3 regions of the Bradyrhizobium sp. 521_C7_N1_3 genome follow, and region 3 is predicted to be linked to each of the others. Evidence: predicted binding sites of a transcription regulator. Region 3 holds the regulator's gene; each other region holds the start of a gene.
What was found. Region 3 encodes PhoB, which activates phosphate uptake and scavenging genes when phosphate is short. Its sites were predicted from a motif close to TGTCATNNANCTGTCAT; they were not measured.

Region 1 (4,993 bases), 170 kb from region 3:
GCGGAAACAGCGCCTCGTTCATGCGCAGGCGCTCGAACAGATCGAAAGGCTTGATCGAGGCCTGAAGCGTCGCGACACCGTCGATGCCGGGGCCACGCAGTTCGAAACTGCGGCCCGAGTCCAGGCTCTCGACCTGAAGGATCACCGTGGTCGAACGATCCGGATACTCGTTCGTGCCCAGCGCGAAGCGCTCGAGCGCCGGCAGCGCCGCGCCGTCGCTGATCAGCGCGAACGCGGCGATCGAGGAATCCTGCACCACCGGCGCGCCGGTGTGGAACTTGAGCCATTTCACCACGTCCGACCTCTCCGCCATCCGCGCATCGAGCCAGAGCGGCGTGTCGTGGTCGAACAGCGTCAGCGCGATCGCGGCAGTGCCGCGCATCGTCGGCCCGGGCACTCCCGCCATCGGCACGATGCGCTGGACCGAGCCCGGCCGCGCCATCGCGTCCATGACGGAACGAAAGGTCGATTGCGCCGACAAGACCTTGTCGACGAAACCCGGCGGCAGCTCCGCAATCGTGGTCATGGCCTCACCCCTCACCGCGCACCATGGTGTAGAAATCAACCTTCGTCGCGGCGGTCTCGGCGGCCGCCTGCTTGCGCTGGATCATAAGCTGCTCGCGCAACGGCGCGATAACGTCACGCTCCACCGCCTCACCGAAATCACTGGACTGCGCCAGCGCGTCGCACAGCGCGATCAGCCGCGCCTTCTCGCCGTCGCGTCCCAGCGTATAGCCGAAGCCGACTTCGCCGCTCGCAAGCCGGACCGCCGCGCGCGACACCGTGGCTTCACCGAGATTGAATGGCGCGCCGTCGCCGCCGACCCGGCCGCGCAGCATGACGAGACCGTTTTCCGGCGCGCGCAGCTCCTGATGAGCCGGCAGGGCGAGAGCGCGGAGGCGAGCGGCGATCTCGCCCGCCTCCGCGTGCGCCAGCACGGCCATCGCGGCCTTGCGCTGGACTTGCTGGTTGTTGTGCTGGGTCACCAAATCCACCGAAACTTTCTGCAGAACTTGCCGAATCCAAGTTGTCTATGATAATAGACAACTTGATACGGAAGCGCCATGACTGTTTCGTGACAAACGTGTGATTTCTGAAGTAGGCTTCTCGGCGACATGAGCATGCAGGACACAGCCTCTTCGGGCGTCGCGCTGTGGCGCCTCGTTGCCGACGGCATCGAACGCGGCATCGCCGACGGCCGCTTTGCGGCCGGCGACAAGCTGCCGGGCGAGATGGAGATCGCCGAAACCTATCGCGTGAACCGCCACACCGTGCGGCGTGCGCTGGCCGCGCTTGCCGAGCGCGGCATCGTGCGCGCCGAACGCGGCAGCGGAACCTATGTCGAGGCGCAGCGCCTTGCTTATCCCTTGCGCTCGCGCACCCGCTTCTCCGAGATCGTCGGTGCCGACGGCCGCGAACCGCATGGCCGGCTGATCGAGGCGTCCGAGGACGTCGCGACCCGCGAACTGGCGCGCGAACTGGGATTGAAGGCCGGCGCGCCGCTGGTGCGGATCGAGGCGATCCGCCTCGCCGACCGCACGCCGATCTGCGTCTCCACCACCTGGCTGTCAGCGGAATTGTTCCCGGGCGCGGGCAACGTGTTCGCCGCGACGCGCTCGATGACGAAACTGCTCGAGCATTACGGCGTCCGCGACTACAGCCGCGGCGCGACCCGGATCACCGCCGGCATCGTGGACGCGACCGATGCTGCGCGGCTCGATCTGCCCCTGGGACGGCCGATCCTCGTGGTCGACGCGACCGACCACGATCTCGCCGGCAAGCCACTGGTGACCAAGCACTCGCGCTTTGCAGCGGAGCGGGTGGAGTTTCTGGTGGAGTCGTAGGCGGCTCTCTCCACGACACAGGGGCCGTAGGTGGGCAAAGGCGCACTTGCGCCGTGCCCACGATCTTTCTCGACATCTAGTCGGAGGTGGTGGGCACGCTTGCGCTTTGCCCACCCTACGGCAGTTGTGATCAGGCGACCGCCCGTCTCCCAATAATCGCAAACCGCAGCTTGCTCGAGATGAAATCGATCGCGGCCACTGCGACCAGAATCATCAGGATCAGGAACGACACCCTCTGCCATTCCAGCACGCGGATCTGCTCGGCGAGCTGGAGGCCGATGCCGCCGGCGCCGACGATGCCGATGATGGTGGCCGAGCGCGTGTTGGATTCGATGAAATAGAGCACTTGGCCGGCGATCACGGGCAGCACCTGCGGCAGCAGGCCGAAGCGGATCTCGTGCAAGGCGCTGCCGCCGGAGGCGCGGACGCCTTCGACCTGCTTCTGGTCGGCGCCCTCGATCGCCTCCGAGAACAGTTTTCCGAACGCGCCGAAATCCGACACGGCGATGGCGAGCACGCCGGCGAAAGGACCGAGCCCGACCACATTGATCCACACCAGAGCCCAGATCAGCGTGTCGACGCCGCGGATCGAATCGAGGAAACGCCTGATAGGAAAGCGCAGGATCTGCGAGGGTATGACGTTGCGAGCGGCGAGCAAGCTGACCGGAAGCGCGAACACGGCCGCAAGCGTCGTGCCGAGCAGCGCAATCGACAGCGTCTCACCTAGCGCCTTCAGATAGACCGGGAGCGAAGAGCCGGGATCGGGCGGGATCATCATCAGGCTGATCCAGCCGAGCTGGCTCAGCCCTGCGAAGAATCGCGACGGCGAGAAGTCGAGATCGACGAGGCCGTAAACCAGGATCGCGAAGGCCGCGACGATCATCGCGGGCATCGCGAGCCGCGCCGAGGCGGGGCGGTCGAACACATCGGGATAGCGCGCGCGAAGCTCTCGCGTGTCGACCTCCTGCGGCCTCGTCACGTCCGTGCCTCCTTGCCGAACAGACGGCCGCGCAGCCAGCCCGTGGTGATGTCGATGATGAAGACCGTGATGATGATGGTGAGCAGGATGGCACTGACGTCGGAGTAATAGAACTTGCGGATGGCGACGACGAGCTCCTGGCCGATGCCGCCGGCACCGACGAAGCCCATGACCGAGGCCTCGCGGACATTGATCTCGAAGCGCAGCAGCGCATAGCTGGCATAGCCCGCGGTAACCTGCGGCACCACGGCGAAGCGCATGCAGGAGAGCCAGCTCGCGCCGGTCGAGCGGATGCCTTCGACCGGCTTCATGTCGGCGTTCTCGACGATCTCGGAGAACAGTTTGCCGAGCGCGCCGGTGGAGTGAATCGCGATCGCGAGCACGCCGGCCATCGGCCCGAGGCCGAACGCGATCACGAAGATCAGCGCGAAGACGATGCCCGGCACGGTGCGGGCGAATTCGAGCAGGCGGCGCACCACGAAGCGCAGCCAGCGCGACGGCGATGTGTTCTCGGCCGCGAAGAAATTCAAGGCGAAGGCGAAGATCGCGCCGATCAGCGTGCCGACATAGGAGATCAGCAGCGTCTCGCCCAGCATCTTCAGCCATTTACGCCAGCCCCACAGCCACTCGCCGGCATCGGTCCAGACCCGCTGGCCGCTGTCGAGTGTGAGGATGCGGTCGAAATAGCTGATGAAGTTACCGAAATAGGTGAAAAGCGTGCGCAAATTCACTTCAGCGCCGATCGCGGCGAGAACCAGCGCGGCGGCGAAGATCACAACTCCCAACAGGAGGCGGAGTCGCTTGCGCGCGACCGCCCGGTCATAGGCGGCGTTCAACGCAGCCAGTTGCTGCTCGGGGAGGATCGAAACCGCGACGGTCATCTGGCCAGGAAAGGTGGTCGATCAAAGAGAAAGAGCCGGGTCCATCGACCCGGCCCCAGTGCTATCGTCCTGAAACTCAGGACGCCTTCTTCTTACGCAGTGCATCGACGAACTTGATCAGCTCGATCGTGCCATCCCAGTCCTTGGTCGTGGCGGGATGAAAACCCTTCTTCTGGCCGTCAGAGAGGCGGTCGAACGCGGCCTTGTCCTTGGCCGGCGCGTCGAAGAACGCCTTGGCGATCGCCGCCTTGGCATCTTCCGGCAGGTCGGAATTGTAGGCGTAGGGGCCGTTGATGATCGGCGCCGACTTGTGGATGATGCGGAAGTCGTCCTTCTTCATCGCCGAGCCGTCGGCATTCTTCAGCATGTTCTTGGTCAACATCTGCGCCAGCGTGGAATCGTCGTCGCTGGTCCACTGGTTGGCGGCGACGTCGACGGTGCCCTGCGACAGCGCCAGGATCGCGTTCTCGTGGCTGCCGGTGAAGACGACCTTGCTGAAATAGGTGTCGGCATCCGGGATGCCCATCTTGTCGAGCTCGAAGCGCGGCACATTGTTGCCGGAGGTCGAGTTCGGGTCGACCAGGCCGAGGTTCTTGCCCTTGAGGTCATCGACCTTCTTGTAGGCGCTGCTCGCCTTGACGAAGAACACCGAATAGTAGCCGGTCGAGCCGTCGGCGTTGATGTCGTTGGCGAACGCGTCGGTCTTGACGCCGGTCAGGCGGGCGCGCGCGAACGACGCCGAGCCGTAGCTGGCGATCTGGATGTTGCCGGCGCGCTGGCCTTCGATGACCGCGGCATAGTCGTTGGCGATACGCAGCGTGACCTTCACGCCCAGTTCCTTGGAGAGATAGCTCACGAACGGCGCCCAGCGCTCGGTGACGCCGGAGGCGTTCTCGGCCGGAACGACCGCGAAGGTTAGTTCGGGATATTTGGCTTTCCAGTCGTCGGCGGAAGCCGAGGTCGTGAACGCGAGCGCGGCGGCGCTGGCAAGAATGAGTCTGCGAGTGATCATGATACCCTCTTCATCGGTTGGGGTCGGTTGACGCGAAATTATCAGCAGGACGTGACAGCGCTGTGCCGCTCAGGCCGCCGCGGCCGTTCCGAGCGCCGGCACGCCCTCGGGCGCCGGTGCAGATGCACCGCCCATGACGTCGGCGGCTTCGAGATCGTAGAGCTCACGCGCGACGCGGTCGGTGAGCTCGGACGGCACGCCATCGAACACCACGCGGCCCTGCGCCATGCCGATCAGGCGATCGCAATAGGTGCGCGCCAGATCGAGCGAATGCAGG
Region 2 (4,993 bases), 9.5 Mb from region 3:
GCGGCGCCAGCGCGGTGACCCTGATCTCGGCGATCCTGGTGCTGGGCGGCGCGCTCGCCGCCGGCCACCGCCACCGGGTCTACGATGCGGTGATCCTCAAGACCCTCGGCGCGACCCGGCTGCGGCTGCTCGGCGCCTATGCCCTCGAATACCTGCTGATCGGACTTGCCACCGCGGTGTTCGGCGTGATCGCCGGCAGCATCGCGGCCTGGATGATCGTGACGCGGCTGATGACGCTGAGTTTCGTCTGGCAGGCCGGCAGCGCGGCCGGCGTGGTCGCGGCGGCCCTGGTGGTCACGGTCGGACTTGGGCTCGCCGGGACGCTGCTGGCACTGAACAAAAAGCCCGCCACGGTGTTGCGGAATTTGTGACAAATGGTAGCGGGCGCCCGCGCGATGTCGGAATCGCACGATTCCTAGCGATTAACCACGTCTGCTCGCCAGGATTGCGGGCGAGGGCGACATTCAGCCGCGCGTGGACGGTTGCAGCGAATGTGTTAGTTTCCCACATATCCAATGGGTTCGGAGCCCCGATTATGAGCCAGAATTTAGTCGGCACAGATCGGTATCCGAGATAGAATTTGACGAACCGGCGGCATCGCGACCCTCATGCCGGACCGGGCCAACCAACGGGAATTCGACCATGTCGGACCTAGACCGTAACTACGCTTCTCCTTTCGGCAGGGCCGCCGGGCGTGTTGACGCCGCGACGGTCGATGCCGGCCTGCGCGCCTATATGCTGCGCATCTACAATTACATGAGCATCGGCCTCGCCATCACCGGCCTGGCCGCGCTCGGCGTCTACATGGCCGCCGTGACCGACGTTCCGACCCCGGAAGCCGTCCGCGTCGGCAAGCTGTTCCTGACGCCGTTCGGCTACGCGATGTTCGTCAGCCCCCTGAAGTGGCTGTTCATGCTCGCGCCGCTTGCGATGGTGTTCGTGATCTCGGCGGGCATCAACCGTCTCGCCCCCTCGACCGCGCAGATCCTGTTCTGGGTGTTCGCGGCGCTGATGGGCATTTCGCTGTCCTCGATCTTCCTGGTGTTCACGCACACCTCGATCGTGCGGGTGTTCTTCATCACAGCGGCCACGTTTGGCGCACTGAGCCTCTACGGCTACACCACCAAGCGTGATCTGACCGGGATGGGCTCGTTCCTGTTCATGGGCCTGATCGGCATCATCATCGCGAGCCTGGTCAACCTGTTCCTGGCGAGCACGATGCTGCAGTTCATCGTGTCCGTGGTCGGCGTGCTGGTGTTCGCGGGCCTCACCGCCTGGGATACCCAGCGGCTGAAGAACGACTACATCTACGGCTACGCCTCGGCCGGCGGTGAAATCGCAGAGCGTGCGGCCATCACCGGCGCACTGTCGCTGTACCTGAACTTCATCAACCTGTTCACGCTGCTCCTGCAGCTCCTCGGCCAGCGCGACTAAGCGCTTCGACGAGAGAACGGATACGAACCCCGGCCGAGAGGCCGGGGTTTTTGTTTGGGGCGGGGCGCGCCACACGCCCGTAGCCCGGATGGAGCGCAGCGCAATCCGGGACAGGCCTATCTGCGGATGCGACGGCCCCGGATTTCGCTGCGCTCCATCCGGGCTACGAGCGCCACCTCTCTCCTCGTCCTTGCGAGCGCAGCGAAGCAATCCAGAGCCCCTCCGCGGGCGCATTTCTGGATTGCTTCGCTGCGCTCGCAATGACGGCGGAGAGGCGGCCTCGGCCCCTTCCAGCCGCCGCGGGAAGGCTTTAATCTTCCTTCCATGTCCGCACCTGAGATCAGGCCCGCCGTCGAGGCCGACCTTCCCGCCATCACCGCCATCTACCAGCAGGCCGTCCGCGAGGGCACCGCGACGTTCGAGCTGGAACCGCCGGATCTGGCCGAGATGACGCGCCGCTACCGCGCGCTGATCGACGGCGGCTATCCCTATTTCGTCGCGATCCTCGATCGTAGCGTCGCCGGCTATGCCTATGCCGGCGCCTACCGGCCGCGGCCGGCCTACCGCTTCACGGTCGAGAACTCGATCTATCTTGATCCCTCATTCCACCGCCGCGGCATCGGCTCATTGCTGCTGGAGCGGCTGATCGCCGAATGCGAGGCGCGCGGCTTCCGCCAGATGATCGCGGTGATCGGCGATTCCGCCAATGCCGGTTCGATCGGCGTGCACACGCGCGGCGGCTTCAAGATGATCGGCACGCATCCCAATGTCGGCCTGAAATTCGGCCGCTGGCTCGACACGGTGATGATGCAGCGCGACCTCGGTGAGGGCGCGAGCACGGTGCCGAAATAACCTCGGTCTCGTAGGGTGGGCAAAGCGTAGCGTGCCCACCATGCCCGGCGATTGAGGAAAGATGGAGGGCACGGCGCGGTGCGCCTTTGCCCACCCTACGGCACCGTCCGTACGGCTACACCACCGCCAGCTTGCGATCGATCACCAGCAGCACGCGCTCGAGCTCGTGGCCGCGGCGCAGGATCAGACCGGTCGCCGAGATCACGCTGTACATGCCCTGCTTGCGCGCCAGCCGCGGGTCTTTCTCGATGCGATAGATCGGCACTTCCGAGGCGCGGCGGAAGACCGAGAACACCGCGCGGTCCTTCAGGAAGTCGATGGCATAGTCGCGCCACTCGCCGTCGGCGACCATGCGGCCGTACAGGTTGAGGATGCGGTTCAGTTCCAGCCGGTTGAATGTCACCCGGTTGGGTTGGGCATTCGCAGCGGCGGGGCGCGCCACTGCGCGCTGCTCGCTCGGATCGGCGTCCTCCGGCGTCAGACTCATCGAGCGCCTCCTCATCTCGCGGCATGATCGCATCCGCGAAGACCGTCCCCGGAACCGCGGATCATGACAGTTGCATGATCGCGCCAACCGTTCCCCGCCGCAAGGGGCTCTTCACTCAACTCATTGAATCGGGTGCGAATCGGAACACACGCAGGAGTGGAATTCTGTCGCGGCAAACCGTCACGGGATCGTTAGAAGGAATCTTGATATCGCCGCTTTTCCGCCAAGCGCCTGCCGCCCTGCATTGCGAGAAGAGTTGTGTGCGTTGACCCGGTCCTTTCGGTTCCGGATTCCTCAGCCCCCAGCCCCCCGGGGCCGTCAGGATCGGGTCTGTACGCGCGACAAGGAGGGCCAACGCAAGTTGGTCCTTTTTGGTTTGTGGCGGGATGTTTCCGGCACGCTGTCATTCCGGGGCGCGCCTCTTGGCGCGAGCCCCGAATCCATTTCCCAGCTCAGATTGTGGATCGATGGATTCTCAGGTGTGCAATCGCGCACCATGGCTCGCGCTTCGCGCGCCCCGGAATGACGAGAGACCAATTGTCTTGAGACGTTCTTGAGCGTGCTTCGCTTCAGTGCAGCGACGTGTATGCTGCGCCGAGCATCGCACCCGGCTTCTCGCGGCTGCCGTCCTGGACATAGACCACAGCGCCGTCGACGCCCTCGCGCGTGAGATTTTCCAACGGCACCGTCCAGCTTTCCGGACGTCCGTTCCAGTCGCCGACCTTGAGCAGGTTGCGCACGACGTTGTGATAGGTGATCTGCTGTCCGCGATTTTCGCCGCGGCTGATTGCGATCGGCACCGATTTCGTGATCGAGCAGATCCAGACCTCGCCGCGCGAGACCGCCGACTCCTTGCTCGCCGCCACCGAGACGTTGATCTGCTTGCCTGCAAGCGACATCGTCACCGGCACGCTCATCACACCCGTGCCCTTGTCGGTCTGGCCGATCGCGCTCTCGATGCCGGCGCGGTCGCTGCCGATGACATGCGTCGAACCGTTGACTACGACTTGCGGCGTATAGACCTCGCGGTCGCCGCGCATGCGCGAATAGGCGCGCTGCCGCGCCGAGAAGCGCGAATCCGCAAGCGTGTCCTTCCAGCCGAGATAATCCCAATAGTCGATCGGCATGCTCAGCGCGATGATCGACGGGTCTTTGGAGAGATCGCCGATGACCTGGTCGGCGGGCGGGCAGGAAGAGCAGCCCTGCGATGTGAAGAGCTCGACCACGGCGCGAGGTTCAGCCTCGGCGGGACGGATGACGGCGACGATGGCGCAGATGCCGAGTGCTCCCGACCAGAGTGCACCGGACCAGCGCGAAACCAGATTAGAAGCCATCATTGCAGTCATGTTGAACGTCACACCTCGCACGCGTGGGGGGAATATCCTATCGCCTGATGGTCACCGTAGTCTTACGGGCATCGTACATTCAACCGTCCAGGGCGAGGTTTTCCGCCGGGCGGGACCGTCGGACGCGTGTTCTAACGCACGAAGGCGGCCCTGTGATAGGCCGCCCTCGTTTAACCTTCTACTCACGTCGCGGTGAGCCACCGTTCACAAATTCGCGCTTAGGCCGCGAGCTTGCGCAGCACGTAGTGCAGAATGCCGCCGTTCCGGTAGTAATCGAGCTCGTCCAGCGTATCGATGCGGCAAAGCAGCGAAACCCGCTGCAACGAACCGTCGCCGGAGACGATCTCCGCGGTCAGCTTCTGACGCGGCTTCAGGTCGCCGACCAGGCCGCGCAGCGTGACCTTCTCGTCGCCCTTCAGGCCGAGCGAGGACCAGGAGGTGCCCTCCTCGAACGTCAGCGGCAGCACGCCCATGCCGACCAGGTTGGAGCGGTGGATGCGCTCGAAGCTCTGGCAGATCACGGCGCGGACGCCGAGCAGGCGCGTGCCCTTCGCAGCCCAGTCGCGCGAGGAACCGTTGCCGTATTCGGCGCCGGCGAACACCACCAGCGGCACCTGCTCCTGCTGGTACTTCATCGCGGCGTCGTAGATCGACATCTGCTCGCCGTCGGGCCAGTGCTTGGTGAGACCGCCTTCCGGGATATTTCCGTCAGCGCCCTTCAGCATGAAGTTCTTGATGCGGATGTTGGCGAAGGTGCCGCGCATCATCACTTCATGGTTGCCGCGACGCGTGCCGTACTGGTTGAAGTCGGCCGGACGCACCTGGTGCTCGCTGAGATATTTGCCGGCGGGCGAGGTGAGCTTGATCGAGCCGG
Region 3 (4,993 bases):
CTGTCGGCGCCCTCGATCATCATCGGCCTGTTCATCTATGGTGCGGTGGTGGTGCCGATGCGCGGCTTCTCGGCGATCGCAGGCGCGCTCGCACTCGCGGTCATCGTCATCCCGGTGGTGCTGCGCACCACCGAGGACATGTTGCTGCTGGTGCCGAACGCGCTGCGTGAGGCGGCGTCCGCGCTCGGCCTGCCGCGCTCGCTGGTGATCAAGCGCATCGCTTATCGTGCCGCGCGTTCCGGCCTCATCACCGGCGTGCTGCTCGCGACCGCCCGCGTCGCCGGCGAGACCGCGCCGCTCCTCTTTACTGCGCTGTCGAACCAGTTCTTCAGCCTCGGCCTGAACAAGACGATGGCGAACCTGCCGGTCACCATCAACAACTTCGTCCAGAGCCCCTACGCCTATTGGAAGCAGCTCGCCTGGAGCGGCGCGCTGCTGATCACGATTACCGTGCTTGCCCTGAACATTGGCGCGCGCATCCTTGGCGCCGAGAGGACCGCAAAATGAGTGAGCTTTCCGTATCGATGAGCGCGGCCGGTGGTTTGCCGCAGGCGCCGGTGTTGCCCGAGGCTCCGGCCAAGGTGACGGTGCGCAACCTGAACTTCTATTATGGCGAGCACCACGCGCTGAAGAACATCAATCTGGCGCTCGGGACCAACCGAGTCACGGCGTTCATCGGCCCGTCGGGCTGCGGCAAGTCCACCCTGCTGCGCATCTTCAACCGGATGTACGATCTCTATCCGGGCCAGCGCGTCACCGGTCAGCTCATGCTCGACCAGACCAACATCCTCGACCCCAAGCTGGACCTCAATCTGCTGCGCGCCCGCGTCGGCATGGTGTTCCAGAAGCCGACGCCGTTCCCGATGACGATCTACGAGAACATCGCCTTCGGCATCCGTCTCTACGAGAAGATCTCGAAGTCCGAGATGGACGACCGCGTCGAGAAGGCGCTGCGCGGCGGCGCGCTGTGGAACGAGGTCAAGGACAAGCTCAACGCCTCCGGCCTGTCGCTCTCCGGCGGCCAGCAGCAGCGCCTCTGCATCGCCCGCACGGTCGCGGTGCGGCCCGAGGTGATCCTGTTCGACGAGCCCTGCTCGGCGCTCGACCCGATCTCGACCGCCAAGGTCGAGGAGCTGATCCAGGAGCTGTCCGAGAACTACACGATCGCGATCGTCACCCACAACATGCAGCAGGCGGCGCGCGTCTCCGACAAGACCGCCTTCATGTATCTCGGCGAGCTGATCGAGTTCGACGACACCAGCAAGATCTTCACGTCGCCGACCGACCGGCGCACGCAGGATTACATCACCGGCCGGTTCGGCTGAGGAGACGGAACATGGGTTCTGAACATACCGCAAAGGCCTTCGACACCGACCTCCAGGAGCTCACGCGCCTGGTCGCCGAGATGGGCGGCATCGCCGAGCGCATGATCGTCGACTCCGTCGACGCCCTGATCCGCCGCGACGTCGCGCTCGGCCAGCGCGTCGTGACCATCGATGCCGAGCTCGACGCGCTCCAGAAGAAGATCGAGGAGCGCGCCGTGCTCACCATCGCGCGCCGCCAGCCGATGGCGGTGGATCTGCGCGAAATCGTCGGCGCCATGCGCGTCGCGACCGATCTCGAGCGGATCGGCGACCTCGCCAAGAACATGGGCAAGCGCGTTGCGGCGCTGGAGACCGATTTCCACCCGCTCAAGCTGTTCCGCGGCCTGGAGCACATGACCGACCTCGTGCAGCAGCAGGTCAAGTCGGTGCTGGACGCCTATGCCGCGCACGATCTGCCCGCGGCGATGGCGGTGTGGAAGGGCGACGAGGAAGTCGACGCCATCTGCACCTCGCTGTTCCGCGAGCTGCTCACCTACATGATGGAGGATCCGCGCAACATCTCGTTCTGTATCCACCTGATGTTCTGCGCCAAGAACATCGAGCGCATCGGTGACCACGCCACCAACATTGCCGAGACCGTGTTCTACATGATCGAGGGCCAGGCGATCACCGACAAGCGGCCGAAGGGCGACATGACGACCTTCGCCACGACGGTCCCGAACACTTAAGGAGCGACGACACCATGGGCGCACGCATTATGGTGGTTGAGGACGAGGAAGCTCTCACCGAGCTTCTCCGCTACAACCTCGAAGGCGACGGCTATGACGTCGAGACGGTGATGCGCGGCGACGACGCCGACACCCGCCTCAAGGAGCACATCCCCGATTTGATCGTGCTCGACTGGATGCTGCCGGGCCTCTCCGGCATCGAGCTGTGCCGGCGGCTGCGCACCCGGCCCGAGACCAAGCAGCTCCCGATCATCATGCTCACCGCGCGCGGCGAGGAGAGCGAGCGGGTGCGGGGTCTTGCGACCGGCGCCGACGACTACATCGTCAAGCCGTTCTCGGTGCCGGAGCTGCTGGCACGCGTGAAGGGCCTGCTCAGGCGCGCCAGCCCGGAGCGGCTCGCCACCGTGCTCGCCTATGGCGACATCGAGCTCGACCGCGACAAGCGCCGCGTGGCGCGCTCGGGCCGGCCGATCGATCTCGGCCCGACCGAATATCGCCTGCTGGAGTTCTTCCTGGAGCATCCCGGCCGCGTGTTCTCGCGCGAGCAGCTGCTCGACAGCGTCTGGGGCCGTGACATCTACATCGATGAGCGCACCGTCGACGTCCATATCGGCCGCCTGCGCAAGCTGCTCAATCTCGGCCGCGAGCAGGACCCGATCCGCACCGTCCGCGGCGCGGGCTACGCACTGGATGATCGCTTTGCGAAGGCGGAGCAGGCGTAAGGTCCGCTGCAAGCCGGCAAACAAAAAGCGCGCCGGGTGGCGCGCTTTTTTCTTGCTCGATCGTCCCGGCTCTGTGCCGGGACAGGGTTGTCTGGAACTGTACTCAGCGCGGACCCGGCTTCGCCGGCGCGCGCCGGCGATCGGCCGCGGGCTGATACGCCACGCGCGAGTGCTGGGCGCAGTAGGGCAGGCCGGAGAGCGCCTTGCCGCCGCAGAAGAAGAAATCCGGGCTCGAGGGATCGCCGACCGGCCAGTGGCAGGTGGCCTCGTTCAGCTCCAGCAGCGACAGCCGCTGGCTCATCGGCACGACGTTGTCGTAGGTGACCGGTTCGGCCTCGACCTCGACTTCGAAGGCTTGTGCCAGCGCGGTGTTGCCGCGTGCGATCGGGCGGGTCACCCGCATCATGTGCTGGGCGGGGCGCGCCTTGCGCGGCCGCGGCGCTGCCGATGAAGGGCTCTTGGCGCGGCCCGACAGGCCGAGCCGGTGCACTTTGCCGATTACGGCATTGCGGGTCACATTGCCGAGTTCAGCGGCGATCTGGCTGGCCGAAAGTCCGGCCTCCCAGAGCTTTTTCAGCTGCTCGACGCGATCATCCGACCAGGTCAAAACGGTCATTGCACCCTTTCCTCCGCCGGCGCCTGCCATCCTGGCGGCCGCACGGCGAATGCCTAAGCCTCGAAAAACCCGTGCCGCCAGAATCCCTTAAGGCTCGCCGGGCGCGCCAGATGCGCCCGAACGCTTACGCCGGTACATGAGGACTTAGAGGATCAGAACTGCTGCACGAGATGTCGTATCTGACAAGCCAAACGCTACAATATGGCGTGACTCACGCGCAAGAGTCCGCCGACTCGCTTCCACATGTTCCGTGGCGGAAATACGCAAAATCGCCACCGCAAGACTACGGATTCTGCGTTTCGCGAGGCTTTCCGGGCGGCATTGACACCGGTTTCACCAGGCATAAGATAGTCACACGTGCCGCCCTTAAAAGGCGGCACGTTTCGTTTTCCGGGCCGGTCAATGGTGCGTTGCGCAATGCACGCTCACGCCGTCCGCAACATTCAAGTGATCGTCATGACTAACAGCGCAGCGCCGCATTTGCTCCCCGTTTTCGCCAGGGCCGACCTCGGTTTCGAGCGCGGTGAAGGCTGCTGGCTGATTGCGACCAATGGCGATCGCTATCTCGATTTCACCTCGGGCGTGGCGGTGAATGCGCTCGGCCATGCTCATCCTGCGTTGGTCAAGGCGTTGCAGGAGCAGGCCACCAAACTCTGGCACATGTCGAACCTGTTCCAGAGTCCGGACGGCGAGAAGCTTGCCGCGCGTCTGTGCAACGAAAGCTTCGCGGACTTCGTGTTCTTCTGCAATTCCGGCGCCGAAGCGCTGGAAGGTGTGATCAAGCTGGTCCGCCATCATCACTTCTCCAAGGGGCATCCGGAGCGTTACCGCATCATCACCTTCGAAGGCGCCTTCCACGGCCGCACGCTGGCAACGCTCGCCGCGACCGGTTCGGCAAAATATCTCGAAGGGTTCGGCCCGCCGATGGATGGCTTCGACCAGGTCCCGCATGGCGACATCGAAGCCGTCAAGAAGGCGATCGGTCCGCAGACCGCCGGCATCCTGATCGAGCCGATCCAGGGTGAGGGCGGCGTACGTTCGGCAACGCCCGCCTTCCTGAGGGCGTTGCGCCAGCTCTGCGACGAGAAGGGCCTGCTGCTCGCGTTCGACGAGGTGCAGACCGGCATGGGCCGCACCGGCGATCTGTTCGCGCATCGCCGCACCGGCGTCACGCCTGACGTGATGTCGCTGGCCAAGGCGCTCGGTGGCGGTTTCCCGATCGGCGCGGTGCTGGCGACCGCGGACGCGGCTGCCGGCATGGGTCCCGGCTCGCACGGCTCGACCTTCGGCGGCAATCCGCTCGCGATCTCTGCTGCCAACGCCGTGCTCGACGTCATGCTCAAGCCCGGCTTCTTCGACCACGTGCAGAAGATGTCGCTGCTGCTCAAGCAGAAGCTCGCCTCCGTGATCGATCGTTATCCCGACATCGTCAGCGAAGTGCGCGGCGAAGGCCTTCTGATCGGCATCAAGGCCGTGGTGCCGTCAGGCGATCTCGGCGCGGCATTGCGCAACGAAAAATTGCTCACGGTCGGCGCCGGCGACAATGTCGTGCGCTTCCTGCCGCCCTTGATCGTCACCGAAGCCGAGATCGAGGACAGCGTC

Region 1: the regulator PhoB is predicted to act here: its motif matches at 1,065-1,081, upstream of phnF (phosphonate metabolism transcriptional regulator PhnF).
Region 2: the regulator PhoB is predicted to act here: its motif matches at 2,837-2,853, upstream of AB7008_RS02020 (DUF2794 domain-containing protein).

The regions. Positions count from the first base shown of each region.
Region 1 is NZ_CP197232.1:9,713,313-9,718,305, forward strand. It holds gene phnH (phosphonate C-P lyase system protein PhnH) at 1-526, opposite strand, end outside; gene phnG (phosphonate C-P lyase system protein PhnG) at 531-995, opposite strand; gene phnF (phosphonate metabolism transcriptional regulator PhnF) at 1,116-1,844, shown strand; gene phnE (phosphonate ABC transporter, permease protein PhnE) at 1,975-2,823, opposite strand; gene phnE (phosphonate ABC transporter, permease protein PhnE) at 2,820-3,704, opposite strand; gene phnD (phosphonate ABC transporter substrate-binding protein) at 3,781-4,716, opposite strand; gene phnC (phosphonate ABC transporter ATP-binding protein) at 4,786-4,993, opposite strand, start outside.
Region 2 is NZ_CP197232.1:431,610-436,602, reverse strand. It holds gene AB7008_RS02035 (ABC transporter permease) at 1-371, shown strand, start outside; gene AB7008_RS02030 (Bax inhibitor-1/YccA family protein) at 643-1,434, shown strand; gene AB7008_RS02025 (N-acetyltransferase family protein) at 1,759-2,286, shown strand; gene AB7008_RS02020 (DUF2794 domain-containing protein) at 2,402-2,773, opposite strand; gene AB7008_RS02015 (DUF1223 domain-containing protein) at 3,343-4,119, opposite strand; gene acnA (aconitate hydratase AcnA) at 4,338-4,993, opposite strand, start outside.
Region 3 is NZ_CP197232.1:9,886,715-9,891,707, reverse strand. It holds gene pstA (phosphate ABC transporter permease PstA) at 1-507, shown strand, start outside; gene pstB (phosphate ABC transporter ATP-binding protein PstB) at 504-1,325, shown strand; gene phoU (phosphate signaling complex protein PhoU) at 1,337-2,053, shown strand; gene phoB (phosphate regulon transcriptional regulator PhoB) at 2,068-2,775, shown strand; gene AB7008_RS46975 (GcrA family cell cycle regulator) at 2,879-3,391, opposite strand; gene AB7008_RS46970 (aspartate aminotransferase family protein) at 3,848-4,993, shown strand, end outside.